DNA from 2 places in the Streptomyces sp. NPDC058464 genome. Region 2 is predicted to be linked to the other one. Evidence: predicted binding sites of a transcription regulator. Region 2 holds the regulator's gene; the other holds the start of a gene.
The links. The regulator HrcA, encoded in region 2, represses chaperone genes, less so after heat shock. The targets are predictions, from matches to a motif close to TTNGCACTCNGNNNNNCNGAGTGCNAA.
Positions count from the first base shown of each region.

Region 1: a site for HrcA is predicted at 6,604-6,630, ahead of groL (chaperonin GroEL). Genes of this name have one in related genera too.

Region 1 is NZ_JBHXMA010000013.1:182,464-197,654, reverse strand. Features, by position in the region: gene ACFWPQ_RS19605 (DUF3263 domain-containing protein) at 1-204, shown strand, start outside; gene otsB (trehalose-phosphatase) at 324-1,175, shown strand; gene ACFWPQ_RS19595 (trehalose-6-phosphate synthase) at 1,268-2,722, opposite strand; gene ACFWPQ_RS19590 (glucosyl-3-phosphoglycerate synthase) at 2,885-3,829, opposite strand; SAM riboswitch class I at 3,987-4,148, shown strand; gene thrC (threonine synthase) at 4,167-5,450, shown strand; gene ACFWPQ_RS19580 (ubiquitin-like small modifier protein 1) at 5,494-5,769, shown strand; gene ACFWPQ_RS19575 (cold-shock protein) at 6,238-6,444, shown strand; gene groL (chaperonin GroEL) at 6,793-8,415, shown strand; gene ACFWPQ_RS19565 (NADH:flavin oxidoreductase) at 8,715-9,842, shown strand; gene ACFWPQ_RS19560 (hypothetical protein) at 9,911-10,375, opposite strand; gene ACFWPQ_RS19555 (metallophosphoesterase) at 10,717-11,589, shown strand; gene ACFWPQ_RS19550 (carboxylesterase/lipase family protein) at 11,847-13,400, shown strand; gene ACFWPQ_RS19545 (cupin domain-containing protein) at 13,432-14,004, opposite strand; gene ACFWPQ_RS19540 (MBL fold metallo-hydrolase) at 14,102-14,872, opposite strand; gene ACFWPQ_RS19535 (TetR/AcrR family transcriptional regulator) at 14,942-15,191, shown strand, end outside.
Region 2 is NZ_JBHXMA010000027.1:95,371-110,561, reverse strand. Features, by position in the region: gene ACFWPQ_RS31875 (MFS transporter) at 1-660, shown strand, start outside; gene ACFWPQ_RS31870 (adenosine deaminase) at 668-1,675, opposite strand; gene ACFWPQ_RS31865 (ribonuclease Z) at 1,696-2,610, opposite strand; gene ACFWPQ_RS31860 (histidine triad nucleotide-binding protein) at 2,617-2,970, opposite strand; gene ACFWPQ_RS31855 (S41 family peptidase) at 3,086-6,349, opposite strand; gene ACFWPQ_RS31850 (hypothetical protein) at 6,396-6,968, opposite strand; gene ACFWPQ_RS31845 (VOC family protein) at 7,088-7,480, opposite strand; gene ACFWPQ_RS31840 (16S rRNA (uracil(1498)-N(3))-methyltransferase) at 7,512-8,270, opposite strand; gene ACFWPQ_RS31835 (nitronate monooxygenase) at 8,267-9,349, opposite strand; gene dnaJ (molecular chaperone DnaJ) at 9,561-10,697, opposite strand; gene hrcA (heat-inducible transcriptional repressor HrcA) at 10,698-11,714, opposite strand; gene ACFWPQ_RS31820 (MBL fold metallo-hydrolase) at 11,886-12,608, shown strand; gene ACFWPQ_RS31815 (DUF3097 domain-containing protein) at 12,643-13,458, shown strand; gene ACFWPQ_RS31810 (Uma2 family endonuclease) at 13,436-14,014, opposite strand; gene hemW (radical SAM family heme chaperone HemW) at 14,114-15,191, opposite strand, start outside.

The sequences.
Region 1 (15,191 bases), on a different contig from region 2:
CAGGCCGTCCTCGCCCTCGAACGCCGGGGCTTTCCGAGCCCCGGCGCGAAGGAACGAGCGATACGCGAGGAACTGGACCTGGCTCCGGTGCGCTACTACCAGCTCCTGAACGCCCTGCTGGACGACGAGCGGGCACTGGCTCACGACCCGGTGACCGTGAACAGGTTGCGGCGGGTACGGGAGGCACGCCGCTCGGAACGCTGACTCCGTCTGCGGGCCGGTGGGGGCTGGTCGCGCCCACGCGGCGGAGCCGCATATCGACTCGGCCCCGCGCCCCTGAGGGGGCGCTGCCGCTGACGGAGTGGTCGGATACTGTCGGTTGCATGGGAACCCACATCACGGAACCCCTCCCGACGCCGCGCACCCAGGCCGGGCGCGACGGCCTCGCCGCCCTCCTCGCGCACCCCGGCTCCGCCCTCGTCGGACTCGACTTCGACGGCACGCTCGCGCCGATCGTCGCCGATCCCGAGCAGGCCCGCGCCCACCCGGACGCCGTACCGGTGCTGGCCGCGCTCGCCCCGAAGGTGGCCGCCGTCGCCGTCGTCACCGGGCGCCCGGCCGAGGTGGCCGTCCGGTACGGCGGCTTCGCCGGGGTGCCCGGCCTGGAACACCTCGTCGTCCTCGGCCACTACGGCGCCGAACGCTGGGACGCGGCCACCGGCGAGATCACCGCACCGCCCCCGCACCCCGGCATCGCCGCCGTCCGCGCCGAACTCCCGGCCGTCCTCGAACGTGCCGGAGCCTCGCAGGGCACCTGGATCGAGGAGAAGGGCCGGGCGATCGCGGTCCACACCCGCCGCGCCGCCGACCCACAGGCCACCTTCGAGACCCTCCGTGCCCCCCTCACCGACCTGGCCACCCAGCACGCCCTGATCGTCGAACCGGGCCGCCTGGTCCTGGAACTCCGCCCCCCGGGCATGGACAAGGGTGTGGCGCTGAGTGAGTACGCGAGGCACATCTCCGCGGGCGCGGTCCTCTACGCGGGCGACGACCTCGGCGACATCCCCGCCTTCGCCGCCATCGAGAAACTCCGCACGGAGGGCGTCCCCGGCCTCCTGGTGTGCAGCGGCAGCACAGAGGTGACAGAACTGGCCGACCGAGCGGACGTGGTGGTGGACGGCCCGGAGGGAGTGGTCAGACTGCTGAGGAGCCTGGCTGCTCTGAGTGCTTCATGACTTGTAGCGACCCGTAACTCAAGCGCCCCGTAAGGGGCGCGGGGAACTGCGCGACAAGCCCCCACCGGCCCGCAGCCGAATCTCGACCCGGGCTACCCGCCCAACGCCTCAAGCTGCTCAAGAAACCACCGCGCAGGCGGCAACGCCGTAGCCGCCTCCGCCAACCTCTTGCAGCGCTCCGCCCGCTCCTCCACCGGCATGGCCAGCGCCTGCGCCAACGCCTCCGCCGTCCCCCCGATGTCGTACGGGTTCACGACCACCGCGTCCTCGCCCAGCTCCTCGTACGCCCCCGCCTCCCGCGACAGGACCAGGACACACCCCTCGTCCGACACCACGGGGATCTCTTTCGCCACCAGGTTCATGCCGTCCCGGATCGGGTTCACCAGGGCCACGTCGGCCAGCCGGTACGCCGCCAGCGAGCGTGCGAAGTCGTCCTTGACGTGCAGTACCACCGGCGTCCAACCGGGCGTCCCGTAGGCCGCGTTGATCTCGTCGGCGACCCGCTGCACCTCCGCCGTGTAGTCCCGGTAGACGGACAGGTCCTGCCGTGACGGGTACGCGAACGCGACATGCACCACCCGCTCCCGCCACTCGGGGTGGTCTTCGAGCAGCTGCCGGTACGCCAGCAGCCCCCGCACGATGTTCTTCGACAGCTCCGTCCGGTCGACGCGCACGATGGTCCTGCGCCGCGCGTCCCCCGTCCCCTCGCCGCCGATCTCTTCTCGCAGCGCCCGCATCCGCTCGTCCACGTCCGGCTCGTGCGACCGCTTCCGCAGGAAGTCCGCGTCGGCACCCAGCCCGTGCACCCCGATCCGGGTCCCACCCGACGACGGATCCGCGGCCGGGATCCCCGGGCCCAGCACCGCATGGCAGCAGTCGACGAACGCGTCCGCCCACCGCCGGGTCAGGAACGCCGCGTGGTCGGCGCCCAGGATGCCGGTCAGCAGTTCCGCCGCGATGTCGTCGGGGAGCAGGCGGAAGTAGTCCGGCGGTGCCCAGGGTGTGTGGGAGAAGTGGCCGATCCGCAGGTCAGGGCGGAGGCGGCGGAGCATGCGAGGGGCGAGGGCCAGGTGGTAGTCCTGGATGACCACCACCGCGCCCTCGGCCGCCTCCTGCGCCAGCGCTTCCGCGAAGGCGCGGTTGTAGGCCTGGTAGGACTCCCACCGGCGCCGGAACTCCGCGTCGAAGACCGGCTCCAGCGGGGTCTGGTAGAGCATGTGGTGGACGAACCAGAGGACCGAGTTCGCGATGCCGTTGTACGCGTCGGAGAACACGTCCGCGTCGATGTCGAGCATCCGGACCTGCTGCCCGCCGCTGTCCCCGGCCGGCAGCCGGCCGCCCCCGGCCCGCCGCACCGCCTCCCGGTCGCCGTCGCCCAGCGCGGCGCACACCCACACCGCGTTCGCGTCAGGGCCGATGGCCGACAGTCCCGAGACCAGTCCGCCGCCGCCCCGTTTGGCGTGCAGCGAACCGTCCTCGCGCAGGTCGTACGAGACCGGGCCGCGGTTCGAGGCGACCAGCACCTCGGCACCGCCGGTGGAAGCCATGGGGGAAGCCATACGCCACAACCTAGCCCGGCCCGTAAACGCTCAAACGTACGGCCGCGCCCGACGCGCCGCCGTATACGGCCGTACGGCGAAGTCGCGCCACCGGGTGCGCGGCCGGTACGAAGGCGTCACGCCACCCGGTGCGCGGCCGGTACTTAGGCGTCACGCCACCTTGCGTTCGGCGTACTCCGCGATCTCCGCCATCGGCGGCCGCTCCTCCGTGTCCACGGAGTACGTGCGCGGTTCGAAGCCGTCCTCGCCCCGTTCGAACTGGGTGAGGGAAGGGCGGATCAGGTGGCCGCGGGCCAGTCGCAGCTGGGCCGTGCGGTAGATCGCGGCGGACATCCGGCCGAGGGCCTGGCCGTCCTGGTGGCGGTGCTTGCGGACCCCCACGTCGACCTGCGCCAGCGCGTTGAGCCCCACCAGGTGCAGGGCGTCGACCAGCATGCCCAGCTCCACGCCGTAGCCGACCGGGAAGGGGAGCTGTTCGAGGAGCGAGCGGCGGGCCGCGTACTCGCCGCCGAGCGGCTGCACGAAACCGGCCAGCTGCGGCCAGTGCATGTTCAGCAGCGGGCGGGCCATCAGCTCGGTGACCCGGCCGCCCTGTCCGGCGGCGCCGCCGAGCGGGCGGTCGTACATCGCCTTGACCAGGTCCACGTCCGGGTCGGTGAGGAGCGGGCCGACGATGCCGGTGACGAAGTCGGAGGAGAAGTCCCGCAGGTCGGCGTCGATGAAGCAGACGACGTCCCCCGAGGTGACGAGCAGCGAGCGCCACAGCACCTCGCCCTTGCCGGGGACGGCCGGGATGCGGGGCAGGATCTCGTCGCGGTGCACGACACGGGCGCCGGCCGCCGCGGCGACGGCCGCCGTGCGGTCGGTGGAGCCGGAGTCGACGACCACGATCTCGTCGACGAGCGGCACCTGCTGCATGAGGTCGTGGCGGATGATCGCGACGATGTCGCCGACGGTCTCCTCCTCGTTGAGCGCGGGCAGCACGACGCTGACCGTCTGCCCGGAGGACCGTTTGGCGGCCATGATCTTGTGCAGGGGGCGGTCGGTTACGGACCAGGAGCGGGTGGCCAGCCAGCGCTCGGCTTCTTCCAGCACGGTCAGCGGCTCCTCACTGTCACGGTCACACGACGAGGTGTGATCCATCTCGCGGTTCGGACGACTCTCTCAACTGTCCTGGCCTTCGGTTACAGTCTTGAACAACGCCGATGACCATCGCATGTCCTGGGGTCACCCGGCGTTGACAACCACATACCGCTCATCCAGAGGGGCAGAGGGAAACGGCCCGTTGAAGCCCCGGCAACCCTCCAGTCGGTTCTCGTAGATCGCCGATCAGTGTCGATCGCTCGCGAGGCTCCCGGCTAGGGAAGGTGCCAAATCCGTCTCACGGCGAAATGCGTCGTGAGGAAGATGAGGAGAAAGGGCCTCGCCTCACATGGCTGTGCAGACTGTTGCAAGCACCACCGATTCCACCGTAGACCTCGGCCCCGCCGCTGCCCTGAGCTGCCGCGAGTGCGGTCACCGGGTGCCGCTCGGCCCGGTGTTCGCCTGCGAGGAGTGTTTCGGCCCGCTGGAGATCGCGTACGACTTCTCGGCCTACGAAACCGAGGAGCTCCGCAAGCAGATCGAAGCGGGTCCCGCGAACATCTGGCGCTACGCGCCGCTGCTGCCCGTCCCCGCGGACGTGGCCACCAAGCCGAACATCAACCCCGGCTGGACCAAGCTCGTCAAGGCCGACAACCTGGCCAAGGAGCTGGGCGTCACCGGCGGCCTGTACGTGAAGGACGACTCCGGCAACCCGACGCACTCCTTCAAGGACCGCGTCGTCGCCCAGGCCGTCGAGGCCGCCCGTGCCTTCGGCTACACCACCCTCTCCTGCTCCTCCACCGGCAACCTGGCCGGCGCGGTCGGTGCCGCCGCCGCCCGGGCCGGCTTCCGCTCCTGCGTGTTCATCCCGCACGACCTGGAGCAGGGCAAGGTCGTCATGGCCGCGATCTACGGCGGCGAGCTCGTCGGCATCGAGGGCAACTACGACGACGTGAACCGTTTCTGCTCCGAGCTGATCGGCGACCCGGCCGGCGAGGGCTGGGGCTTCGTCAACGTCAACCTGCGGCCCTACTACGCGGAGGGCTCCAAGACCCTGGCGTACGAGATCTGCGAGCAGCTCGGCTGGCAGATCCCGGACCAGCTGGTCATCCCGATCGCCTCCGGCTCGCAGCTCACGAAGATCGACAAGGGTCTGCAGGAGCTGATCAAGCTCGGTCTCGTCGAGGACAAGCCGTACAAGATCTTCGGTGCCCAGGCCGAGGGGTGCTCGCCGGTGTCGGTGGCCTACAAGGAGGGCCACGACGTGGTCCGCCCGCAGAAGCCGAACACCATCGCCAAGTCCCTCGCCATCGGCAACCCGGCCGACGGCCCGTACGTCCTCGACATCGCGCGCCGCACCGGCGGTGCCGTGGAGGACGTGAACGACGAGCAGGTCGTCGACGCGATCAAGCTGCTTGCGCGCACCGAGGGAATCTTCGCGGAAACCGCCGGCGGAGTGACGGTTGGAGTCACCAAGAAGCTCATTGAGAATGGGTTGATTGATCCGGCGAAGTCGGTCGTTGTACTCAACACCGGTGATGGACTGAAGACGCTGGACGCGGTGGCGGGCACCGGGCTCACGGCGACCATTCGCCCGAATCTGGAGTCTTTCCATGAGGCCGGGCTCGCCTGAGTCCCCCGAGAAATAGGGCGTTGCCCAGACCGGAGGTAAAAACGTGAGCGTCACCGTTCGCATCCCCACCATCCTGCGCGCCTACACCGGCGGTCAGGCCGAAGTCGCCGCCGAAGGCGCCACGCTCGGCGAGGTCATCTCCGACCTGGAGAAGAACCACACCGGCATCTCCGCGCGCGTTCTCGACGACCAGGGCAAGCTGCGCCGGTTCGTCAATGTGTACGTCAATGACGACGACGTGCGGTTCGAGCAGGGCCTGGAGACCGCCACCCCGGACGGGGCGGGTGTCTCCATCATCCCGGCCGTCGCCGGTGGCTGACCTGCCGGTCTGCTTGACAGGCTGATCGAATGACCGAACATTACCTTCGGTAACGCCGATCACCGACTGTTCATCTGATTGCCCCCTCCGTGAGAGAAGCGGAGGGGGCAATTCTGTGTGGTTGAGCGCGGTACAGTTGGGGAACGCGGTCCCGATCTCCAGGTCGGGGGCCCCGTATTCGATACCGCGAGCCCGACAAGAAGTAGCCAAAGTGTGCGGGTTATATGCGGCTTTTGCGGCCTTTATGGGGCCCGACTTGCCCTGAATTCGGCCGAATTCTTGCTACATTCCGGACCCCTTCCGTCCAGAATTCTCGTCCGATTGACCTGTTGCAGACGGCAGTTGGACAGATACATTCAGCCGCGGTCGACGCGTTCCGGCGCACGCCCCCAACCAATGGGGGGTGAGGTCTGACCCGGATCCGCGAAGTGTGGATCTGTGCAAGGGCCAGTAATAGGGGAGTTAGGCATGGCTCAGGGCACCGTCAAGTGGTTCAACGCGGAGAAGGGGTACGGCTTCATCGCGGTCGACGGTGGTGCGGATGTTTTCGTCCACTACAGCGCGATTCAGATGGACGGCTACCGCACCCTGGAAGAGGGTCAGCGGGTCGATTTCGAGATCTCGCAGGGCCAGAAGGGGCCGCAGGCGGACATGGTCCGGCTCGCGACCAGCTGAAGCACGCGCCGACTGACTGCAGCGACGTTCTTCCGTTCTTCTGCTGAAGGGCTCGCACCCGCCGGGTGCGAGCCCTTCAGCGTGCCCGGGGTCCCGTCCCGGCGGGCCCGGAGGCCCGGCTGCGGCGCGCCCGGAGGTCCTGCCGGAGTGCGAGAGGCGCTTGCACTCGACCATGCCGAGTGCTAATCATTGGCGTTAGCACTCTGAAGGTGAGAGTGACAACGAAGGACCGGGTCGGTGAGGCCCGCAGGCCGGGTGGGGCAAGGAACCCACGGGTCGGCGAGCCGTCCGTCGCGGGCGCGGGCGCGGTCCGAAGACTCACCCCCAGTCCTGGAGGGACCACTTCACATGGCCAAGATCATCGCGTTCGACGAGGAGGCGCGGCGCGGCCTTGAGCGCGGTATGAACCAGCTCGCCGACGCCGTCAAGGTCACCCTCGGCCCCAAGGGCCGCAACGTCGTCCTTGAGAAGAAGTGGGGCGCCCCCACGATCACCAACGATGGTGTGTCCATCGCCAAGGAGATCGAGCTGGAGGACCCGTACGAGAAGATCGGCGCCGAGCTGGTCAAGGAAGTCGCCAAGAAGACGGACGACGTCGCCGGCGACGGTACGACCACCGCGACCGTGCTCGCCCAGGCCCTGGTCAAGGAAGGCCTGCGCAACGTCGCCGCCGGTGCCAACCCGATGGCCCTGAAGCGCGGTATCGAGAAGGCCGTCGAGGCCGTCTCCGGTGCCCTGCTGGAGCAGGCGAAGGACGTCGAGACCAAGGAGCAGATCGCCTCCACGGCCTCCATCTCCGCCGCCGACACCCAGATCGGCGAGCTCATCGCCGAGGCCATGGACAAGGTCGGCAAGGAAGGCGTCATCACCGTCGAGGAGTCCCAGACCTTCGGTCTGGAGCTGGAGCTCACCGAGGGTATGCGCTTCGACAAGGGCTACATCTCGGCGTACTTCGCCACCGACATGGAGCGTATGGAGGCGTCCCTCGACGACCCGTACATCCTGATCGCCAACTCGAAGATCGGCTCCGTCAAGGACCTGCTCCCGCTCCTGGAGAAGGTCATGCAGTCGGGCAAGCCGCTGCTGATCATCGCCGAGGACGTCGAGGGCGAGGCCCTGTCGACCCTGGTCGTCAACAAGATCCGCGGCACCTTCAAGTCCGTCGCGGTCAAGGCCCCGGGCTTCGGCGACCGCCGCAAGGCGATGCTGAACGACATCGCCATCCTCACCGGCGGCGAGGTCATCTCCGAGGAGGTCGGTCTCAAGCTCGAGAACACGACCCTCGACCTGCTGGGCAAGGCCCGCAAGGTGGTCATCACCAAGGACGAGACCACCATCGTCGACGGCGCCGGCTCGTCCGACCAGGTCGCCGGCCGGGTCAACCAGATCCGCGCCGAGATCGAGCAGTCCGACTCGGACTACGACCGCGAGAAGCTCCAGGAGCGCCTGGCCAAGCTCGCCGGTGGCGTCGCCGTCATCAAGGCCGGTGCCGCGACCGAGGTCGAGCTCAAGGAGCGCAAGCACCGCATCGAGGACGCCGTGCGCAACGCCAAGGCGGCCGTCGAGGAGGGCATCGTCGCCGGTGGTGGCGTGGCCCTGCTGCAGGCCTCCCAGGTGTTCGAGAAGCTGGAGCTGGAGGGTGACGAGGCGACCGGCGCACAGGCCGTGAAGCTCGCCCTCGAGGCCCCGCTGAAGCAGATCGCCGTCAACGCCGGCCTCGAAGGCGGCGTCGTGGTGGAGAAGGTCCGCAACCTCACCCCGGGTCACGGCCTCAACGCCGCGACCGGCGAGTACGTCGACCTGATCGCCGAGGGCATCATCGACCCGGCGAAGGTGACGCGCTCTGCCCTGCAGAACGCCGCCTCCATCGCCGCGCTGTTCCTCACCACCGAGGCCGTCATCGCCGACAAGCCGGAGAAGGCCGCCGCGGCCGCTCCGGGCGGCATGCCGGGCGGTGACATGGACTTCTGAGCCTGACGGCTCGGCAGCTCCGACGCAGCACCGAGGGCGGCACTCCCTGTTCGACAGGGAGTGCCGCCCTTCGTCGTACGCGCCCCCCCCGCGTTCCCCCCGTGTCCCCCCGTGTCCCCCCGTGTCCGGGGTCACACCGCACTTGCACGGGACCGGGAATGCGCACGACCGGGCAGGTCGTTGTGCACAGACGTGCACTCGATGCGCGTGCACATACCGTCTGGTATACGACCTTCGGTATGCGATCGGCCAGTACTTCGACCGGTCGGTATACGACCTACCCACGAGGAGCCCCCCACGTGACCGTCACCACGCCCCCCGCCTCCCGCGCGGCCGAGATCCTCTCCCGTCCCATCGCCCTGAACGGGCTCACGGTCCCCAACCGGATCGTGATGGCGCCGATGACCCGCCAGTTCAGCCCCGGCGGCGTTCCCGGTGAGGACGTGGTCTCGTACTACTCCCGCCGGGCCGCCGCCGGTGTCGGTCTGATCGTCACCGAGGGGACGTACGTCGGCCACGACTCGGCCGGAGGTAGCAGCCGTGTCCCGCGGTTCCACGGCGAGGAGCAGCTGGCGGGCTGGGCGAAGGTGGCCGAGGGGGTGCACGCGGCCGGCGGCACGATCGTCCCGCAGCTCTGGCACATCGGCATGGTCCGCAAGCAGGGCCAGGCGCCGTACGCGGACGCCCCGGCCGTCGGTCCCTCCGGCATCCGCCTGGACGGCGCCGAGGGCGAGGGCAAGGCGATGACCCAGCAGGACCTGGACGACGTCATCGGCGCGTTCGCCGAGGCCGCGGCCGCCGCCGAGCGCATCGGCTTCGACGGCGTCGAGCTGCACGGCGCCCACGGCTACCTGCTCGACCAGTTCCTGTGGGCGGGCACCAACCGCCGCACCGACGCGTACGGCGGCGACCCGGTCGCCCGTACGAAGTTCGCGGCGGAGGTCGTGGCCGCCGTACGCGCGGCGGTCTCCCCGGAGTTCCCGATCATCCTCCGCTACTCGCAGTGGAAGTCCGACAACTACGACGCGCGCCTCGCGGAGACCCCCGAGGAGCTGGAGGCGATCCTCACCCCGCTGGCCGCCGCCGGCGTCGACGTCTTCCACGCCTCCACCCGCCGCTACTGGCTCCCCGAGTTCGAGGGCTCCGACCTGAACCTGGCCGGCTGGACCAAGAAGCTCACCGGCCGGCCCACCATCACCGTCGGCTCGGTCGGCCTCGACGGCGACTTCATCAGGGGCTTCGCGGGCGAGGGCTCCCCGCTCAAGAGCATCGACGACCTCCTCGACAGCCTGGAGCGCGACGAGTACGACATGGTCGCCGTCGGCCGTGCCCTGCTCCAGGACCCCGAGTGGGCGGCGAAGGTCCTCGCCGGCCGCACGGAGGAGCTGTCCGCCTACGACGCGGCGGCGCTGAAGACTCTGAGCTGACCCCACCCGTTCGCCCTCGGGTCAGCCGGCGATCCGTCCGAAGAACCCGAGGGCGGACGCGTACCCGCTCAAAGCCACCCCGCGATGCTCATGACCAGGGCGACCACGCCCTGTACCGGCAAGGACAGGACGCCGAAGATCAGGGCGCCCCAGCGCGGGGCGTCCGCCTCCGAGCCCTTGTACCTCCCCCAGCTCCAGCCGCCGACGACGGCCAGGAGCGGGACGAGGGCCAGCACGACATGACCCGTCGCGAGCAGCGGGACCACGTCGAGCGCCAGCAGCACCCCGATCCCGGCCCGGACGCCCCGCGCCTCGCGCGTCTCCGGCCGGCCGAAGTGCATCGCGCCGTAGATCACCGAGTGCACGGCGGCGACGAGGATGCAGATGACGAGCGCGCCCCAGGCCCGTTCGCCCAGGGCCGCGAGGAAGTGCCCCCGCACCAGCCCCTCCAGGAGGGCGCCCGGCGAGGTGAAGGCGGAGATCCCGAGCACGATCAGGATCGAGACGCGCAACTGCTTGAGCAGGCCGGTCATCGTCCTTCGCCTGTCGCGCAGGTGGTGTATGTCGTCACGGCTGGGCTCTCGGGTCGGCGGCTGTCCGAGGCATGGGACGCCAGGAACCTGTGAGGGCGCCTCCCGGGAACGGTCACGAGATGCCCAAGGAACGGGCTGCGGGTCTTCCTGACTCTTGACCTGGCCGGAAGCTGTCGTTCCAAGTGGTGCGCATTCTATGCGCGGGCCGTGCGTGGGCTGTCCGGCAGAGTGGCTCTGAGCTGCCATAACGACTCAAGTCGGGTGCGAGACCAGCCCGCTTGCCGCACGTACTTCGTTATTTGCTTGTGACGACCACCGAGGTCACCGGTACCGTCCCGGGCATGCGGATACTCCATCTCTCGGACACCCACCTGGACCGCACCGACGCCCCCAACAGACGGGGTGTCAACGCCACCGCGTCGCTGCGGCTGATGCTCGACGAACTCCGCCATCTCCAGGGCCTCGACGCGGTCGTCGTCACCGGTGACCTCGCCGACGACGGCTCGGCGGAGGCGTACACGGCCCTGCGCACCCTGATCGGCGCCTACGCCGAGGCCCGGAACATCCCCGTCCTGTGCACCACCGGCAACCACGACGAGCGCGAGGCGTTCGCCAAGGTGCTGGGCAGCGGGCATCTGGACGCCGACGGCACCGATCGCGCCGAGCTGGTGTTCGGGGCGGAGGAGCGGGCCGCCGTGAGTTCGGTCGGCGGCTGGCGCTTCGTCACCCTGGACTCGCTCGTGCCGGGCAAGGTCCACGGCCGGCTCGGCGCGCCCCAGCTGAAGTGGCTGCGCGAGGTGCTGCGCACCCCGGCCGAGCGCGGCACGGTCCTCGCCCTCCACCACCCGCCCCTCGCCCTGGACATCTCGCTGACCCAGCAGGCCTTCGGGCTGCGCGACCCCGGCGACCTGGCGGCGGCGATCCGGGGGAGCGACGTACGGGTGATCCTCACGGGCCACTACCACCTCCAGCTCTTCGGGCTGCTGGAGTCGGTGCCGGTGTGGGTGACGCCGGGGGTGGTCAACCGGATCGACCTGACCGTGGCGCCCGGCGGTGAGCGGGCGGTGCGCGGGGCGTCGGCGTCGCTGGTGGAGCTGGGCGGGCCCGCGAGCCCGATGTTCCACACCTTCCATGCGCGGGATCCGCGGGCCCATGAGACGGTGTACGAGATCGACGAGGCGGAGGCCAGGGCGTTCGTGGCCCGGCACGGCTGACCTGGACTGCCAGGACGGCCGGACTGCCGGGACTGCCGGGACTGCCCGGACCGGCTGGACTGCCATGGCTGCCTGGATTCACTCCAACGGGTGAGGGGTGTTCGGCACTCGTGCGAAGTGCCGGACGTTTCATCAGTGACCGGCCGTGAAACGGCGGCGAGCAGCCGGAGAGGCGGCTGCGATCGCCGTCGGGGCGCGGCAGCGGTCAGTCGTCGGAAGTGGCAGCAACCAGCCGTCGAAGTCGAAAGCGAGCGATCATGATCACGAACGAGTCCGCCGAGTCGGCGCCCGCGGCCGAGGGTCCCGTCGTGCGCACCGCCGCCGGTGCCGTGCGGGGCCTGCGGGAGGGCGGCCTGGCGGTCTTCCGGGGGATACCGTTCGCCGAACCTCCGGTGGGAGCGGCCAGGTTCGCGGCGCCCCGCCCGGCGCGGCCCTGGGAGGGGACGCGTGAGGCGTACGCCTTCGGCCCGCCGCCCCCGCAGGACCTGGGCATCCAGGGAGCCCCGGGTGTCCTGGAGGCCCCCGAGGGCGACGACTGGCTGACGGTGAACGTGTGGACACCCGCCCCGGACCCGGCCGCCCGCCGCCCGGTGATGGTGTGGATCTACGGCGGCGCCTACAAACTGGGCCACTCCGGCAGCCCCGGCTACGACGCCCAGCACATCGCCCGCGACGGCGACGTGGTCGTGGTCTCGCTCAACTACCGCGTCGGCATGGAGGGTTTCGCCCACATCGAGGGGGCGCCCGCCAACCGGGGCCTGCTGGACCAGGTGGCGGCGCTGGAGTGGGTGCGGGAGAACATCGAGGCCTTCGGCGGCGACCCCGACCGGGTCACGGTCTTCGGCGAGTCCGCGGGCGCCGGATCGGTGGCCTCCCTCCTGGCGATGCCGAGGGCGCGGGGCCTGTTCCGGCGGGCGATCGCGCAGAGCGTCCCGGGCACCTTCTTCTCCGCCGAGCTCGCCGAGGACATCGGCAGGGCCCTCGCGGCCGAGGCCGGCCTGCGCCCCACGGCGGCCGACCTGGCGGCGACCGACCCGCGCCGGCTGACGGAGGCCGGGCAGGCGCTCGGCGCCAAGATGCCCCAGCACGTGGACCGTTGGGGCCAGATCGCGCCGACGGTCACCCCGTTCTCCCCGGTGGTCGACGGCGAGGTGCTCCCCACCACCCCCTGGCAGGCGCTGGCGTCCGGCTCCGCGCGGGACGTGGACCTCCTCGTCGGTCACAACCGCGACGAGTTCCGGCTGTTCCTGGTCATGAGCGGGATGTACGGCAAGATCACGGAGGAGCAGGCGACCGGCGCCCTGCGCCTGTTCGCGCCGGGCGGCGCGGCGGGCGACCACGCCTACCGCACCGCCCACCCCGACGCCTCGCCGAGCGAGCTGTACGAACGGGTCCAGACCGACTGGCTGTTCGCCATACCGTCCCTGCGTCTGGCGGAGGCACAGACCGCGGGCGGCGGCCGGGCCCACCTCTACGAACTGACCTGGGGCGCCCCGGGCAACGGCGGGCTGCTCGGCGCCTGCCACGGCCTGGACATCCCGCTCCTGTTCGGCACGTTCGAGGCGGACCTGGCCAACCTCCTCTGGGCGGGCACCGGCGTCACCCCCGAGGCGAAGGACCTCTCCGCCCGCTTCCGCACCGCGTGGACGTCCTTCGCGGCGACCGGCGATCCGGGCTGGCCGGCCTTCGACACCGAGGCCCGCCTCACCCAGGTCCTGGACACGACACCGACGGTGACGGCGTACCCGGAGGAGGCGAGCAGGCAGCTGTGGGAGGGATACGAGTTCACTCCCTCACCACTGCTGGGCTGAGGGCGGCTCGGCCTGGCTGGGCCCGGCCCGGCTAGGCCTTGTCGGCGGGTCCGTCCAGGTCCGCCGCCTCGGGCAGGATCACCATGTCGATCTCCGGCCGCCCGAGCAGCGGACCCAGCGCCATTCCGCGCTCCGGCGGCCAGAACCGGGGCTCCTCGCCGGGTACGGGATCGTCCCCGCCCTCCAGCCACAGTCCCTCGCCCCCGCCGGGGGTGAAGAAGGACACCATGCGGACCTGCTCGTCGGTGCGGTTGCGGAACCGGTGCCGGGTGCCCCGCGGGATGAAGACGAAGTCACCGGCATGCGCCAGGAAGGTCTCCTCGCCGTTCAGGAACTCGACCTCGCCCGCTATGACGTAGAAGGACTCGTCGGCGGCCTTGTGCACATGTGCCACCGGGCCGCCGCCCGGCGGCACCCAGCAGTCGGTGAAGCCCAGGATGCCGCCGGTGGAGTCGGCCGGTGCCAGGGTCGAGTAGACGTCGCCGGACATCCACTTGACCACGCCCTTCTCGGCGGGGACATGCATGACGCGCGGACGGAGGTAGTCCGCGATCTCCGCGATCTCCGCGATCTCCACGTCATTGTTCGGCGGTGCAGAACTCATGTCTTTTCCTCTTGGAAAGTGAGGTACCTCGTGCGCCGGGCGAGGGGGCGCCGCCCGGAGGTCTGTGGTGGTGCGCGGCCGCGGATCGCGCGACGGCTCAGCGGACGCCGTACTCGCGTGCCAGCCGGGCGGCGGTTGCGGCGCCGGCGGTGAAGGGCTCGCCGTGGCCGGGCAGCAGCACGCCCGCCGCCGGCAGTTCGTCGAGGCGGTCCAGGGCGGCGAGCGCGGCCCGGCTGTCGTGGGTGAAGCAGCGGCACACCAGCGTCGGCCCGGTGTGGCCGGAGAACGCGTCGGCGGTGACCAGGGCGTCGCCGGTGAAGAGCAGGCCGCGGTCGGCGAGGAGGTACGCGGTGCTGCCGGGCGTGTGTCCGGCCAGGACGACGGCCTGCGGGGCGCCCGGCAGGTCCTTCAGCACCAGGTCGTTGTCGAAGACCCGCGCCCCCTGCACGGCGGGCGCGGTGAACGCCCCGGAGCGGGCCAGCTGGAAGGGGAGGGCGAGTGCGGAGGGCCGGCGCAGCAGGTAGGGGAGCATCGAGCGCTCCGGCTTGGCGTGGCGGTTCGCGCTCCGCGGGCCGTCGCGCAGGATGCCCGCGTCCCGCTCGTGGATCCAGATGTCGGCGCCGGCCCGCTGGAGGGTGTGGGCCAGGCCGGTGTGGTCGAGATGGCCGTGGGTCAGGAGCACGGCACGGATGTCGGCGACGGGGCGGCCGAGGTCGTCCAGCAGCGCGCCCAGCTGTTCGAGGTGCGCGGGCAGTCCCGCGTCGACGAGGACGAGGCCGTCGGGGTCCTCGATCAGGTAGAAGTTGACGCCGTGATCGCCGAGGCGATGCACGCCGGGTGCCACCTGCACGGGCGCAGGACGGGACATGGGAGCCTCCGGCAACGGGGCTGGCTATATTCGATACAGCGGACTGTAACAGATTGAGGGGGTGTGCCGATGGCAGGTGAGACGCCGCGCCGGCCCTACAACTCCGAGCGCCGGCGCGAGGCCGCGCGCCGCAACCGGACGGCGGTCCTGGAGGCCTGCCGCGAGCTGCTCTTCAAGGACGGCTTCCACGCCACGACCATCCGTGCGGTGGCCGAGCGGGCCGGTGTCTCCGCCGAAACCGTCTACAAGTCGTTCGGCGGCAAACCGGGCATGGTCAAGGCCCTGTGGGACATCACGCTGGCCGGGGACGACGAACCGG
Region 2 (15,191 bases):
CCCCGTACCGCCCCGGCCCTCCCCCGCACCGCCGCCGGCTCCCGGCTCCCGCACCTCCGCTCGGGCCTGCTGCTGGCGACCGCGATGCCGTGCTGGTCGGCCGTGCAGAACTCGCTGTGGGGGGTCAGCGGCCGGATCGGCCTGACGCAGGCGCATCTCAGCGAGGCGACCGTCGGCGCGGTGTTCGCGGTGGCGCTCGGCACCGGCCTGCTCGGCGTGGTCGGCGCGGGCGCCCTCGGCCCGCGGCTCGGCCGGGCCCTGCCGATCGGTCTCGGCACCGTACTGATCGCCGGCTGCATCGCGCTCAGCGCGTCCGCGACCGACCTGACGACGTTCGCTACCGGCGAGATCGCCTGGAACCTGCTCTACCCGGTCGTCCTCTCGTACGTCATCGGGCTCGCCGCCGCCCTGGACCCGCGGGGCCGCTGGGCGGTGCTGGTCGGGTCGGCGTCGTCGCTGGGGACGGCCGTCGGCCCGATGACCGGCAGCCTGCTGGCGGCGCGGGCCGGTTTCCCGGCGATGGGGACGGTCCTCGCGGTGGCCCTGCTGGCGGTCGCGGTACCGCTGACGGCGGTGGCGCTGCGGCGCAGGACCACCACCGTCACGACCGGCCCGGCGCGCACCGGCGAGGCGCCGGTACGGCTGGACGTCGCGGCCTAGTTGCTGCCTAGTTGCTGCCTGCCGGGCGGAACTCGTAGGCGTCCACCTCGGCGAGGTACCGCGCCCGCAGTTCCTCGTCGTCCTCCAGGAAGGAGGCGAGGAAGGAGTTGCGGGCCAGTTCCCGCATCTGTTCCCTGGTCAGGCCCAGTGCGTCGCGCACGGCGTGGTAGTTGTCGGCGACGTAACCGCCGAAGTAGGCCGGGTCGTCGGAGTTGACCGTGCACAGCAGCCCGGCCTCGATCATGGCCGGAAGCGGGTGCTCGGCGAGCACGTCGACCGCGCGCAGCCGGACGTTCGACAGCGGGCACAGCGTCAGCGGGATCCGCTCCCGCACCAGCCGGGCGACCAGTTCCGGGTCCTCCATGCAGCGCAGCCCGTGGTCGACGCGCTCGATGCCGAGCAGGTCCAGTGCCTCGGTGATGTACTCCGGGGGACCCTCCTCACCCGCGTGGGCGACCCGCCGGAGCCCCAGCTCGGCCGCGGCCTCGTACACCTCGCGGAACTTGACCGGCGGATGCCCGACCTCGGCCGAGTCCAGCCCGATGCCGATGATCCGGTCGAGGTGGGGCTTCGCGGCGTCCAGCGTCCGCATCGCCGACTCCGCGGACTCGTCCCGCAGGAAGCACATGATCAGGCGGGTGGAGATCCCGTGGTTCTCGACGCTGCGGCCGAGCGCCCGCCACAGGCCCTCGACGACCGTCCCCATGCCGACGCCGCGGGCGAGGTGCGCCTGCGGGTCGAAGAAGATCTCGGCGTGCCGCACGCCCTGGGCGGCGGCCCGCGCGAGATACGCGTTCGCGAGGTCCTCGAAGTCCTGCTCGGTGCGCAGGACGGCCATGAGCTCGTAGTACAGGTTCAGGAAGGACTGCAGGTCCTCGAACCGGTACGCCTCGCGCAGCGCGTCGGTGTCCGGGTACGGCAGCTCGACGCCGTTGCGCGCGGCCAGCCGGAACGCCAGCTCGGGCTCCAGGGTGCCTTCGATGTGGAGGTGCAGTTCTGCTTTGGGGAGGGCCATCAAAGCATGGTACGGCCGCTTCACCTGCGCTTCGGAACCGGCACTCGGAGCAGGTCGTGGGCGACGGTCAGCTCGCCCTCGTAGCCGGCGGCCCGTGCCTGCCGTTCGAAACTCTCGGGGTTCTCGGGTTCCGGGTAGCGCTGGCTGAAGTGGGTCAGCACCAGGTGCCGTACGCCCGCGTCCCGGGCGACGGCGGCGGCCTGACCGGCGGTCAGGTGGCCGTGTTCCGCGGCGAGTCGGGCGTCCTCGTCGAGGAACGTCGACTCGATGACGAGCAGATCGCAGCCCTCGGCGAGGGCGTGCACGCCGTCGCACAGCCGGGTGTCCATCACGAACGCGAACCGCTGGCCGCGGCGCACCTCGCTGACCTCGTCGAGCGTGACGTCCCCGAGGACGCCCTCGCGCTGGATCCGGCCGACGTCGGGGCCGGTGATGCCGTGCGCGGCGAGCCGTTCGGGCAGCATGCGGCGGCCGTCGGGCTCGGTGAGCCGGTAGCCGTACGACTCGACGGGGTGCGAGAGCTTCCGGGCCTGGAGCGTGTAGGAGCGGGTGGCCGCGAGGTCGCCGTCCGCGTCGACGGGGGCCTCGGTGATGCCGACGGTCTCGCGGTAGGCGGTGGCGTACCGGAGCCGGTCGAAGAAGCGCTGCCCGGACTTCGGGTAGTGCGCGGTGACCGGGTGCGGGACCTGGTCGAGGTTGACGCGCTGGATGACCCCGGCGAGGCCGAGGGAGTGGTCGCCGTGGAAGTGGGTGACGCAGATCCGGTTCAGGTCGTGCGCGGCGACCCCGGCCCGCAGCATCTGCCGCTGGGTGCCCTCGCCGGGGTCGAAGAGGATGCCCTCGCCGTCCCAGCGCAGCAGGTAGCCGTTGTGGTTGCGGTGCCGGGTGGGGACCTGGCTGGCGGTGCCGAGGACCACCAGTTCACGTACGGACACGGCGAGTTATCCGGGGGGCCACTGCAGGCCGCGGCCGCCGAGGACGTGGGCGTGCGCGTGCCAGACGGTCTGGCCGGCGCCGCTGCCGGTGTTGAAGACGACGCGGTAGCTCTCCAGCTTGTCCTCGTCGGCGACGGCCTGGGCCTCACGCAGTATGTCGGCGGCGATGGCGGGTTCGCCCGCGGCGAGCTCGGCCGCGTTCTTGTAGTGGACCCTGGGGATCACCAGGACGTGGGTGGGTGCCTGGGGGTTGATGTCCCGGAAGGCGACGGTGGTGTCCGTCTCCCGGACGATCGTCGCCGGGACGTGGCCTGCGACGATCTTGCAGAACAGGCAGTCGTCCTGGGGTTCCCCGGCCATGTCTTCTCCTCGCCCGGTGATCAGTTGCGGGGGCATCGTATCGTCGTCGGGTGCGGGTCCGGGGGGCTTGTCGCGCCCACGCGGCGCAGCCGCATGCCGACACGGCCTCGCGCCCCTAAGAGGTCGGCAAAGTGGGCGGAGTCTTCGCAGGCGTCGTCTCCAACGCCTCCAGCGCTATCCGCACCGCCTCGTCCAGCTGGGGGTCCCGGCCCGCCCCCCAGTCCTGCGGACGCTGCACGACCTCCACGTCCGGGTCGACGCCGTGGTTCTCCACGCCCCAGCCGTAGCCCTCCAGCCAGAACGCGTACTTCGGCTGGGTGACCAGGGTGCCGTCGACCAGGCGGTAGCGGCTGTCGATGCCGATCACGCCGCCCCAGGTGCGGGTGCCGACCACCGGGCCGATGCCCAGTGCCTTGATCGCCGCGTTGACGATGTCGCCGTCCGAGCCGGAGAACTCGTTGGCGACGACCACGACCGGTCCCCGGGGCGCGTCCTTCGGGTAGCTGAACGGCCGCATGCCGCGCGGCAGGTCCCAGCCGACGATCCGCCGGGCCAGTTTCTCCACCACGAGCTGGGAGGTGTGCCCGCCGCGGTTCTCGCGGACGTCCACGACGATGCCCTCGCGGGCCATCTCCACGCTCAGGTCGCGGTGGATCTGGGCCCAGCCGGGTGCCTGCATGTCGGGGACGTGGAGGTAGCCGAGGCGGCCGCCGGAGAGTGCGTGGACGTGGGCCCGGCGGTCGGCGACCCACGCGTGGTAGCGCAGCGGTTCCTCGTCGGCGACCGGGACGACGACCGGGTGCCGCAGGTCGCCGCCGCCCGCGGGGGACACGGTCAGTTCGATCGCCTTGCCCGCGGTGCCGACGAGGAGGGGGCCGGGGCCGGTCACCGGGTCGACGGGCCGGCCGGCGACGGCCACGATCGCGTCGCCGGGGTGCACCGCGGCGCCGGGCGCGGCGAGCGGGGAGCGGGCGCCGGGGTCGGAGGTCTCGGCGGGCAGGATCCGGTCGATCCGCCAACTTCCGTCCTCGTGACGGGAGATGTCGGCGCCGAGCAGGCCCTGGCGGGCGCCGTTGCCGTAGCCGCCGCGCGGGGTGACGTAGGCGTGCGAGGTGCCGAGTTCGCCCTGGACCTCCCAGAGCAGGTCGACGAGGTCGTCGTGGGTGGCGACCTGCTCGACGAGCGGGCGGTAGCGGTCGAGGACGCCGTCCCAGTCGACGCCGCCGAGGTCCGGGCGCCAGAACTGGTCGCGCATGATGCGGCCGGTCTCGTCGAACATCTGCCGCCACTCGGCGGCCGGGTCGACGGTCTGCCGGACCCGGGCCAGGTCGACGGTGATGTTGGTGTCGCTGTCGTCGTCGCCTGAGGCGCGGCGGTCGCTGGGTACGACCTTGAGCTTGCTGTCGGCCCACAGCAGGACGCGTTTGCCGTCGCCGCTGACCTCGAAGTGGTCGGCGTCGGAGGAGAGGTACTCGATGCGCTGCTGGGCGAGGTCGTAGCGCTCCAGCTCGGTCTTGGGCGCCGGGTCCTCGGGGTGGGCGCGGGAGGCGCCGAGCACGCCGTGCACCGGGTGGCGCAGCCAGAGCACGCCGTCCTTGGCGGTGCGGAGCGTGGAGTAGCGGCCGGCCTCGACGGGGAACGGCACGATCCGGTCGGCGAGGCCCTCCAGGTCGATGCGGGTGGCGGGGGTGCCCTCGGCGTCCGGGGTCTCGTCCTTGTCCGGGGTCTCGAAGGGGCGGCCGTGCCGCTGCGGGCCGAACGGCGAGGGGGTGGTGGCGGCGAGGGTGATCAGGTGCGGGCGGTCGCCGACCACGAAGGCCAGGTCGAAGACGTGCTCGTCGTAGACCGGGTCGAAGGAGCGGGTGGAGAGGAACGCGAGGTGCTTGCCGTCGCGGGTGAAGGCGGGGTCGTAGTCCCGGAACCGCAGCGGGGTCGCCTCGGTGACCGTGAGGTCGGTGGTGTGGGCGATGCGGAGCTGGCAGAGCCCGCCGGTGCCGGGGTGGGACCAGGCGAGCCAGCCGGAGTCGGGCGAGAAGGCCAGTCCGCAGACGTCGCCGTCCTCGCTGCGGTCGACCTCGCGGACCTCGCCCGTCTCCCGCTCGACGAGGAGCAGCCGGCCGTCGTGGGCGGCGACGGCGACCCGGCCGCCGTCGGGGGCGACGGCGAGTTCCAGGACCCGGCCGAGCTGTCCGGCGGCGATCCGGCGCGGGGTGGCGCCGGGCACCAGCCCGGTCGCGGGGGCGAATTCCAGGGCGTCGTCGCCCTCGGCGTCCGTCACCCACACCACCCACTCCTCCGCGTCCGCGCGGAAGGTGACGGGCAGCCGGGCCCGCACCCCGGGCTGGGCGACGAGCGCCCGCGCCGGGCCCGAGCGATGGGTCACCCAGTGCACGCCGCCGCGCACCAGGACGGCGCTGCCGCGCGCGGTGTGGTCGGGCGAGGCCGAGCTGAACCAGCGGGCCGCGTTGACCGGGTACGGCTGCCGGTCCACGCGGGGTCCGCCGAGCCGGATGTCCAGGCGGCGCGGTTCGGCGCCCTCCAGGTCGTCGAGGAGCCAGAGCTCACCGGCCGAGGCGTAGACGACCCGGGTGCCGTCGCCGGCCGCGTGCCGGGCGTAGAAACCTCCCCCACTCTCGGCTTCGCTCGAGCGGGAGGTGCCCCCAAGGGGCGTGTGCCGGCGCAGGTCGGAGCCGTCGGCGAGGGAGGAGTACAGCGCCCCGGTGCCCTCGTGGTCGGACAGGAACGCGATGCGCTCCCCGGCCCACACGGGGTACTCCAGGTTCCCGTCCAGCTCCGCGTGCAGCCGTACGAACTCGCCGGCGCCCTCCCCGCCCCGACCGTCCCGGTCGATCCACAGCTTGCCCGCCGTACCGCCCCGGTACCGCTTCCACCAGGCCGCTTCCCGCCCCATCGGCGCGGACAGCAGCACGGTGTGCGGGCCCTGGGCGACATGGCCGACCGGGCCGTAGGGCAGGACGGTGGACGGGCCGCCGTCGAGCGGGACGGTGTGCGCCCAGCTGCGCCGGAGGCTGGCCTGGCCGTGGGTGGAGATGGCGAGGACCTGCCCGTCGGCGGTCCAGCCGCGCACCTGGGTACGGGAACTCCCCCAGTGCGTCAGACGGGTGGACGAGCCGCCGTCGACCGGGGCGAGGTGGATCTCGGGGGCGCCGTCGCGGGTGGAGGTCCAGGCGACCGTGGTCCCGTCGGGCGAGATGCGCGGCAGTGTCACGGGGACGTTGTCGGCGCTGACCCGCCAGGCACGGCCGCCGTCCAGGGGCGCCAGCCACACGTCGTCCTCGGCGGTGAAGGCGACCAGGTCGCCGTGGACGTGCGGAAATCGGAGGTAGGACCGCGGTCCGTTCGCTGCACCCTGAGTCACTCGCTCAGCCTATGCATCGGGGCGTGTTCCCGGTGGCCGATTTCGATCACTTGCCCTGCACCGGCCAGCACTTGGGGTCGCCCTGGCACCAGACGGTCTTCGTGACGGTCACGGTGGGGCCGGGCTGCTGCCCGTAGGTGGGCGGCCGGTAGGTGCTGTACGTCGGCCCGGGTGTCGCGTCGCAGTTGCCCAGCCCGTTCACCCGGAACCACTCCTTGCCGCCGACCTTGGCCACGAGGTTCCCGCGTACACAGGCTCCGCTGACGGCCTTGGTGACCCGGCCGGTGACGGTGATGCTCCGGCCGTCCTCGGTCCGGCCCTGGCAGTCGACGGAGACGACGGTGGTCGCGCCGGTCGACGGCGTCTTCGCGGTCTTCGTCGCCTTCGCGGTCTTCGTGGCCGATCCGTAGTTGCCGGTGCAGGTGAGCCAACTGACGTCGACGTGCTGGCGTTTCAGCTCGGCGGTGGCGGTCCGGTCGGTGGTGTAGGCGACCGTCGCGGTGTTCAGGTCGCTGGGCTGGCAGGCGACCGCACCGCCCACGGCGATCACCGCGAGCCCGGTCACGGCCGCCACCCTGGTCCCGCGCGGCCGGCGCCAAATCCGCCTCAATACCCCCATGGAGGGCAGCCTGCCACCGTCGCGCCGGTGACGGTAGAGGGCATACGGCCACTCACGCGTTCGAAGAGGTCCCCCGTGCCGGTGCCCCCTGTCTGCAGGTCCCTGTCCCTCAGGGTCTCTCAGGTGTGCAGCAGCAACCACTCCTGCAGCTCCACCAGGTTCCCCTCCGGGTCCTTGAGGTGGGCGACCCGCATGCGTTCCGTCATCGGCGCCGGCCCGTGCACGAGGACGGCTCCCCGCCCCGTGATCTGCTCGCAGTAGCCGTCGAGATCGTCGACGCGCAGCACCACCAGCGAACGGTGCCCGGTCGCCGTGTCCCCCAACTCGCCCAGTATCGCGGCCATCATCGCCCGGTCCTGCAGGGCGATCCCCGCCGACCCGGCGTGCGGGCTGAACTTCTCGTACGGCCCCTCGCTCGCCCCGGACTGCGGCTTCAGCCCGAGCACCTCGGCGTAGAAGCGGTAGCAGGCGGCGAAGTCGCTGACCAGGAGCCGTACTTGAGCGAGTTCCACGGAGTGTCCCCCAGGGTGTGGTGCGGTCGGTTCAGGACCACCGGCCGGTGCGGCCCAGCAGCAGGGCCGTGGCCGCCGTCCCGGCGGTCGACGTGCGCATCACGGTAGGCCCCAGGGTGTACGCCCTGGCACCCGCCTCCTCGAAGAGCGCCACCTCGTCCCGGGCGACACCGCCTTCGGGCCCGACGACCAGCACGATCTCACCCGCGGCGGGCAACCGGACCTCCGCGAGGGGCTCGCTGCCGTGCTCGAAGTCGGAGTGGAGCACGGCGGCGAGGTCGGCCTTGGCCAGAAGTGCCGCAACCTGCTTGGTGCTTGCCGCGTCCGCGACCTCCGGGAACCGCACCCGGCGGGACTGCTTGCCGGCCTCACGGGCGGTGGCCCGCCACTTGGCGAGCGACTTCAGCCCCCGCTCGCCCTTCCACTGGGTGATGCAGCGGGCGGCCTGCCAGGGCACGATCACGTCGACGCCGACCTCGGTCATGGTCTCCACGGCGACCTCGCCCCGGTCCCCCTTGGGCAGTGCCTGCACGACGGTGATCCGCGGCTGCGGCACGGGCTCCTCGACGACGCCGTCCAGCACCGTCACCACCAGCCGGTCCTTGCCCTCGGCGGCCCGCACGACACCCTCGGCCCAGCGCCCGTGCCCGTCGGTGAGGATGACGTCCTCACCGGGCTGCAGCCGCTTCACGGAGACGGCGTGCCGCCCCTCGGCCCCGTCCAGCACGACCTCACCACCGGAGCCCCCGGGCACCACGAGCGGATCCAGCACGAACACCGGAGCAGTCACCGTCCGCCCTCCTCCCCCTCGGTCGACAACGCTGTCGACGCGGCGGCGAGTTCCTCCGCGAGGGTCTCCACCAGCTGCCCGGCGGGCAGTTCGCGGGCCATCCGGTGCCCCTGCCCGGCCCACAGGGCCATGCCCTGCGCGTCGCCTGCCTTGGCGGCGGCCTTGCGCAGCGGGGAGGTGAGGTGGTGGACCTCCGGGTAGGCGGCGGGCGCGTACGGGCCGTGCTCGCGCATGAACCGGTTGACCAGGCCGCGGGCGGGCCGCCCGGAGAACGCCCGGGTCAGCGCGGTCCGCGTGAACAGCGGGTCGGTGAGCGCCTGCTTGTGCACTGCGGCGGCGCCGGACTCCGGGGTGGCCAGGAAGGCCGTACCCAGCTGGGCCGCGCTCGCCCCGGCCGCCAGTACGGCCGCGATCTGGCTGCCGCGCATGATGCCGCCCGCGGCGACGACCGGGATCCCCACGGTCTCCCGCACCTGGGCGACCAGCGACAGCAGCCCGATCCCGGACCCGTCGTTCTCCGCCACGTCCCGGTGGGTGCCCTGATGGCCCCCGGCCTCGACTCCCTGGGCGATCACCGCGTCCGCCCCGGCCCGCTCGACGGCGAGGGCTTCCTCGGCGGTGGTGGCGGTGACGAGCGTGACCATCCCGGCCCGCCGCAGGGAGTCCAGCACATCCCGCGTCGGCACACCGAAGTGAAAGGAGACGGCGGCCACCGGGTTGTCCAGCAGCACGGCCAGCTTGGCCTCGTACCCGTCGTCCCGGCCGCTGTCCGGGTCGCCGAGCTCGGTCTCGTACCAGGCGGCCTCACCGGCCAGCTGATGTGCGTAGACCTCCACGGCCCCCGACTCGGCGTACTCCGGCTGCGGCATGAAGAGATTCACGCCGAAGGGGCGACCGGTCAGCCCCCGCAGTTGCTTGATCTCCTGGTACATCCCGTCGGCGGTCTTGTACCCGGCGGCAAGGAACCCCAGCCCGCCCGCCTCGGACACGGCGGCGGCGAGCTGCGGCACGGAGACCCCGCCGGCCATGGGGGCCTGCACGATCGGAATGGGGAAGAGATCGGTCAGTGCGGAGGACATGACGGCATGTTGTCACGTCCTCCGAACAAGTCCGAATCGGCCTGCCCCTTTGGCACATGCCAGAAATTTCCCCGCCCCACAACCACCTTGACCTGCCGACCTCGCCTCTTCATCGGCCGAGTCGGGTGGTGGGTGGGCATAGGTTTCGGGGGTCCAGGGGGCGGAGCCCCCTGGTGGGGTCGAAGGGGCGGAGCCCCTTCACGGTGACCCGTCAACGCCCGTTGAACGCGTCCTTCAGCCGGCTGAACAGCCCTTGCTGACCGGGCTGGAACTGCCCCGTCGGCCGCTCCTCCCCGCGCAGCTTGGCCAGCTCGCGCAGCAACCGCTCCTGCTCGGGGTCGAGCTTGGTCGGAGTCGTCACCTCGACGTGGACGATCAGATCACCCCGGCCGCCACCGCGCAGATGCGTGACACCGCGCCCGTGCAGCGGAATCGACTGCCCGGACTGCGTACCCGGCCGGATGTCGACCTCCTCCAGCCCGTCCAGCGTCTCCAGCGGCACCTTCGTACCGAGCGACGCCGCCGTCATCGGAATCGTCACCGTGCAGTGCAGATCGTCCCCGCGCCGCTGGAACGTCGAGTGCGGCAGCTCGTGGATCTCGACGTACAGGTCACCGGCCGGACCGCCACCCGGCCCGACCTCACCCTCACCGGCGAGCTGGATCCGCGTGCCGTTGTCGACACCGGCCGGGATCTTCACGGTCAGCGTCCGCCGCGACCGCACCCGCCCGTCACCCGCGCACTCGGGGCACGGCGTCGGCACGACCGTCCCGAACCCCTGGCACTGCGGGCAGGGCCGCGAGGTCATGACCTGGCCCAGGAAGGACCGCGTCACCTGCGAGACCTCACCCCGGCCCCGGCACATGTCACACGTCTGGGCGGAGGTGCCCGGCGCCGCGCCCTCACCGTTGCAGGTGTTGCAGACGATCGCCGTGTCGACCTGGATGTCCTTGGTCGTGCCGAAGGCCGCCTCGTCGAGCTCGACCTCGATCCGGATCATCGCGTCCTGGCCGCGCCGCGTACGCGACCTCGGCCCCCGCTGGGACGCCGTACCGAAGAAGGCGTCCATGATGTCGGAGAAGTTCCCGAAGCCACCGGCCCCGAAGCCCCCGGCGCCCGCGCCCCCGCTCTGCGAGAGCGGATCGCCGCCGAGGTCGTAGACCTGCTTCTTCTGCGGATCCGACAGCACCTCGTAAGCGGCGTTGATCTCCTTGAACCGCTCCTGGGTCTTCGGATCCGGGTTGACGTCCGGGTGCAGCTCGCGCGCGAGCCGACGGAAGGCCTTCTTGATCTCTTCCTGCGACGCGTCGCGGCGCACGCCGAGAACGGCGTAGTAGTCCGTGGCCACTTACGACTCCGCCAGGATCTGTCCGACGTAACGTGCCACCGCTCGTACCGCTCCCATCGTTCCCGGGTAATCCATGCGGGTCGGTCCGACCACGCCGAGTTTGGCGACTGCCTCGCCGCCCGAACCGTAGCCGACCGACACCACGGACGTGGAGTTGAGTCCCTCGTAGGCGTTCTCGTGACCGATGCGTACGGTCATGCCCGAATCCCCGGCCTCGCCAAGGAGCTTGAGCAGCACGACGTGCTCCTCCAGTGCCTCCAGGACGGGCCGGATCATGAGGGGAAAGTCATGTCCGAAGCGGGTGAGATTGGCGGTGCCGCCGATCACCAGCCGCTCCTCGTTCTCCTCGACGAGCGTCTCCAGCAGGGTGGAGAGCACCGCCGAGACCGCGCCGCGGTCCTCGGCCTCGAAGGCTTCCGGCAGGTCCTCCACCAGCCGGGGCACGTCCGAGAACCGGCGCCCCGCGACCCGGCTGTTCAGCCGCGCCCGCAGATCCGCCAGAGACGTTTCCCCGAAGGGCGCAGGGCAGTCGACCATCCGCTGCTCGACCCGCCCGGTGTCGGTGATCAGCACCAGCATCAGCCGGGCCGGAGCCAGCGAGAGCAGTTCCACGTGCCGCACGGTGGACCGCGTCAGCGACGGGTACTGCACGACCGCGACCTGCCGCGTCAGCTGCGCCAGCAGCCGTACGGTCCGCGCCACGACGTCGTCGAGATCGACGGCGCCGTCGAGGAAGTTCTGGATGGCCCGCCGCTCGGGCGCGCTCATCGGTTTGACGCCGGCCAGCTTGTCGACGAACAGCCGGTAGCCCTTGTCGGTGGGGATCCGCCCCGCGCTGGTGTGCGGCTGGGCGATGTACCCCTCGTCCTCCAGGGCGGCCATGTCGTTGCGCACGGTCGCCGGGGAGACCCCGAGGTTGTGCCGTTCGGTCAGCGCCTTCGAACCCACCGGCTCCTCGGTGCCGACATAGTCCTGGACGATGGCGCGCAATACCTGAAGCCTGCGTTCACTCAGCATCCGGCGCCACACCTCCAGAAAGTCGTCCCGCGGCCTTTCGGGTCCTTCGGGTCTTTCGTCTGGCACTCTGCGAACGCGAGTGCCAGCATCCCCGGCCCAGTGTACGGCCGTGGGGTACTGACTGGGCAAGGTCGGTCAGGACCCATGGCGTTCTACGGCTAGCGTCGCGGCATGACGGTGACTTGGGAAGAGCTGGGCTGGGAGCGGGTGGCCGAAGGCGTCGGCCGGTGCCGGCTGCCGGGCTGGGACTGCACGGCCGGTCTGGTTCTCGGCGCGGGCACGGCCCTGATGGTGGACGCCGGCTCGAGCCTGGCGGAGGGCGCACGGTTGCGCATGGAGGCGCAGGCGCTCGCCGACCGCCGTGTGACCCATCTCGCGCTCACCCATCCGCATTTCGACCACGTCTTCGGCGCGGCCGCCTTCGCGGGCGCGAACCTGTACGCGGCGGTGGGCACCGAGGCCGTCTTCGCCTACGACCACGAGGCGCTCCGCCTGGACGCGGTCCGCAACGGTCTCCCCGCCCCCGAGGCCGAGGAGGCGGCCGACGCCCTCCCCCTCCCCCGTCATCTGGTCTCCGGCGAGTGGACCCTCGACCTCGGCGACGGCCGCCAGGCCCTGCTGGCCAACGTGGGCCCCGGCCACACCGCCCACGATCTCGCCGTCCTGGTCCCCGGCGACCCCGAGGTGGTGTTCTGCGGCGACCTGGTGGAGGAGTCCGGCGATCCCCAGGCCGGCCCCGACGCCGTACCGTCCCGCTGGCCCGCGGCCCTGGACCGCCTCCTGGCGCTCGGCGGCGAACGCGCCCGGTACGTGCCCGGTCACGGAGCGGTGGTGGACGCGGCGTTCGTCCGGGCGCAACGCGACACCCTGGCGGCCCGCTTCGGCGTGTCGTGACCACGCCGTCCCGGCTTCTCCTATCGTCATCCGAATGCGCCAGTACTCCGCCGATCTGACCCCGCCGTGGAAGAAGCCGAAGCCGGTGCCCGAGGTGGCCGCCGAGCCCGGTCTGGTGGTGGAGGAGCCCGGTACCGGTTTCTGCGGCGCGGTGATCCGCTGCGAGGCGGGCACGGTCACCCTGGAGGACCGCTTCGGCAAACACCGCGTCTTCCCGCTGGAGCCGCGCGGCTTCCTCCTGGAGGGCCGCGTGGTCACCCTCGTACGCCCGGCCCCGACCGCCCCCGTACGTCCTTCCCGCACCGCCTCCGGCTCGGTCGCCGTCCCCGGCGCACGCGCGCGTGTCGCCCGCGCGGGCCGCATCTACGTGGAGGGCCGCCACGACGCGGAGCTGGTCGAGAAGGTCTGGGGCGACGACCTGCGCATCGAGGGCGTGGTGGTGGAGTACCTGGAGGGCGTCGACGACCTCCCCGCCATCGTGGCCGAATTCGCCCCCGGCCCCGACGCCCGCCTCGGCGTCCTCGTCGACCACCTGCTCCCCGGCACCAAGGAGTGGCGCATCGCCCGGTCGGTCACCAGCGACCACGCCCTGGTCGTCGGCCATCCGTACATCGACATCTGGGAGGCCGTGAAGCCGTCCTCCCTGGGCATCGACTCCTGGCCCCGCGTCCCGCACGGCCAGGACTGGAAGACAGGCGTGTGCCGGGCCCTCGGCTGGCCCACGGACAACACGGGTGCGGTATGGCAGGCGATCCTCGCGCGCGTGAGCTCCTACAAGGACCTGGAGCCGGAGCTGCTGGGGCGGGTGGAGGAACTGATCGACTTCGTCACGGGTAGCGGTGGGGCCTGACGTCGGGGAAGGTTCCGAAGTCGCTCGTGTCCAGTTCGACTCCCAGGGCCTCCAGCATCACCGGGTCCCCGAACTTGGTGATCTGTTGCGTCAGATAGTTGGCATCCTCGCCTTGGCCCTCCGGCCTCGTCAGCAGGACGCACTGCGCCATGATCGGGTCGAGTACGAGATACACAGGCACCCTGCCCGCCGCGTAGATCGACCTCTTGACCACATAGTCCTGATGAACGCTGGACTTGGAAACGACCTCGACAACCATGGTGACCAGCTGGGACGGCAGCAGTCGGCCTGAGTCAGGCAGCAGGCTCCGCTCGACGACCACCAGGTCCGGTACCGGCTCACTGGCCTCATTCAGGATGTCGACGTCCTGAGTCTGAAGGCGAGACCAGCGCGATCGCGGAATCTGGTCCTGCACATCGGCGACGATCATGTTGTGCACGATGTCAGGGCTGGCCATCATCACGATTACCCCCCGGAGAAGCTCGACCTTGACGCCCTCGGGAGGCTCAAGCTCCTCGAGGTACCTGGTCATGTCGCGTTCGTCCACAGCGGTCATCTCCGTGGCCTCCACATCCGCCGCGTCCTTTTGGCGGCAGCCTACGAACCAGGTTAGGGACCGAACCCCCGTTTCGTAGTGATTCACCCTCGGGAGTGATCAGTCCACCAGATCCCGCACCACCGCATCCGCCAGCAACCGCCCCCGCAACGTCAGCACGGCCCGCCCCTCCTCGTACGGCCCGGCCTCCAGCAGCCCCTCCCCCAGCGCCCGCCGCGAAGCCGCCAGCCCCTCCTCCTTCAGGAGCGCCAGCGGCACCCCCTCGCGCAGCCGCAGCTCCAGCAGGATCCGCTCCACCCGCCGGTCCTCGTCCGTCAGGACCTCGCGACCGGCGCCCGGCGACCGTCCGGACGCCAGCGCCGCCGCGTACGCCCCCGGATGCTTGACGTTCCACCACCGCACGCCCCCCACGTGCGAGTGCGCCCCGGGCCCGGCGCCCCACCAGTCGGCGCCCCGCCAGTACAGCTCGTTGTGCAGGCAGCGGCCGGCCTCGGAGGTCGCCCAGTTGGACACCTCGTACCAGTCGAAACCCGCCCCGGCCAGCACCGAGTCGGCGATCAGGTAGCGGTCGGCATGGACGTCGTCGTCGGTCATCGGGACCTCGCCCCGGCGGATCCGGCGGGCCAGCTGCGTGCCCTCCTCGACGATCAGCGCGTACGCCGACACATGGTCGGGACCGGCCCCGATCGCCGCGTCCAGCGAGGCCCGCCAGTCGTCGTCGGACTCGCCCGGGGTGCCGTAGATCAGGTCGAGGTTCACGTGCTCGAAGCCGGCCGCGCGGGCCTCCGCGACGCACGCCTCGGGACGTCCGGGGGTGTGCGTCCGGTCGAGGACCCGCAGCACGTGCTGCCGGGCGCTCTGCATGCCGAAGGAGATCCGGTTGAAGCCGCCCTCCCGCAGGGCCGCCAGATACGCGGGGTCGACGGACTCCGGGTTCGCCTCCGTCGTCACCTCCGCGTCGGCCGCGAGCCCGAACTCGTCGCGGATCGCGTGCAGCATCCGTACGAGATCGGCGGCGGCCAGCAGCGTCGGCGTACCGCCGCCCACGAACACCGTGCGCACCTCGCGCGGGTCGTCGCCGAGGACCTTCCGCGCCAGCCTGACCTCGTCGGTCAGGGTGTCCGCGTAGTTGTCTCGGGAGGCGAGGACACCGCCGGTGCCGCGCAGCTCGGTCGCC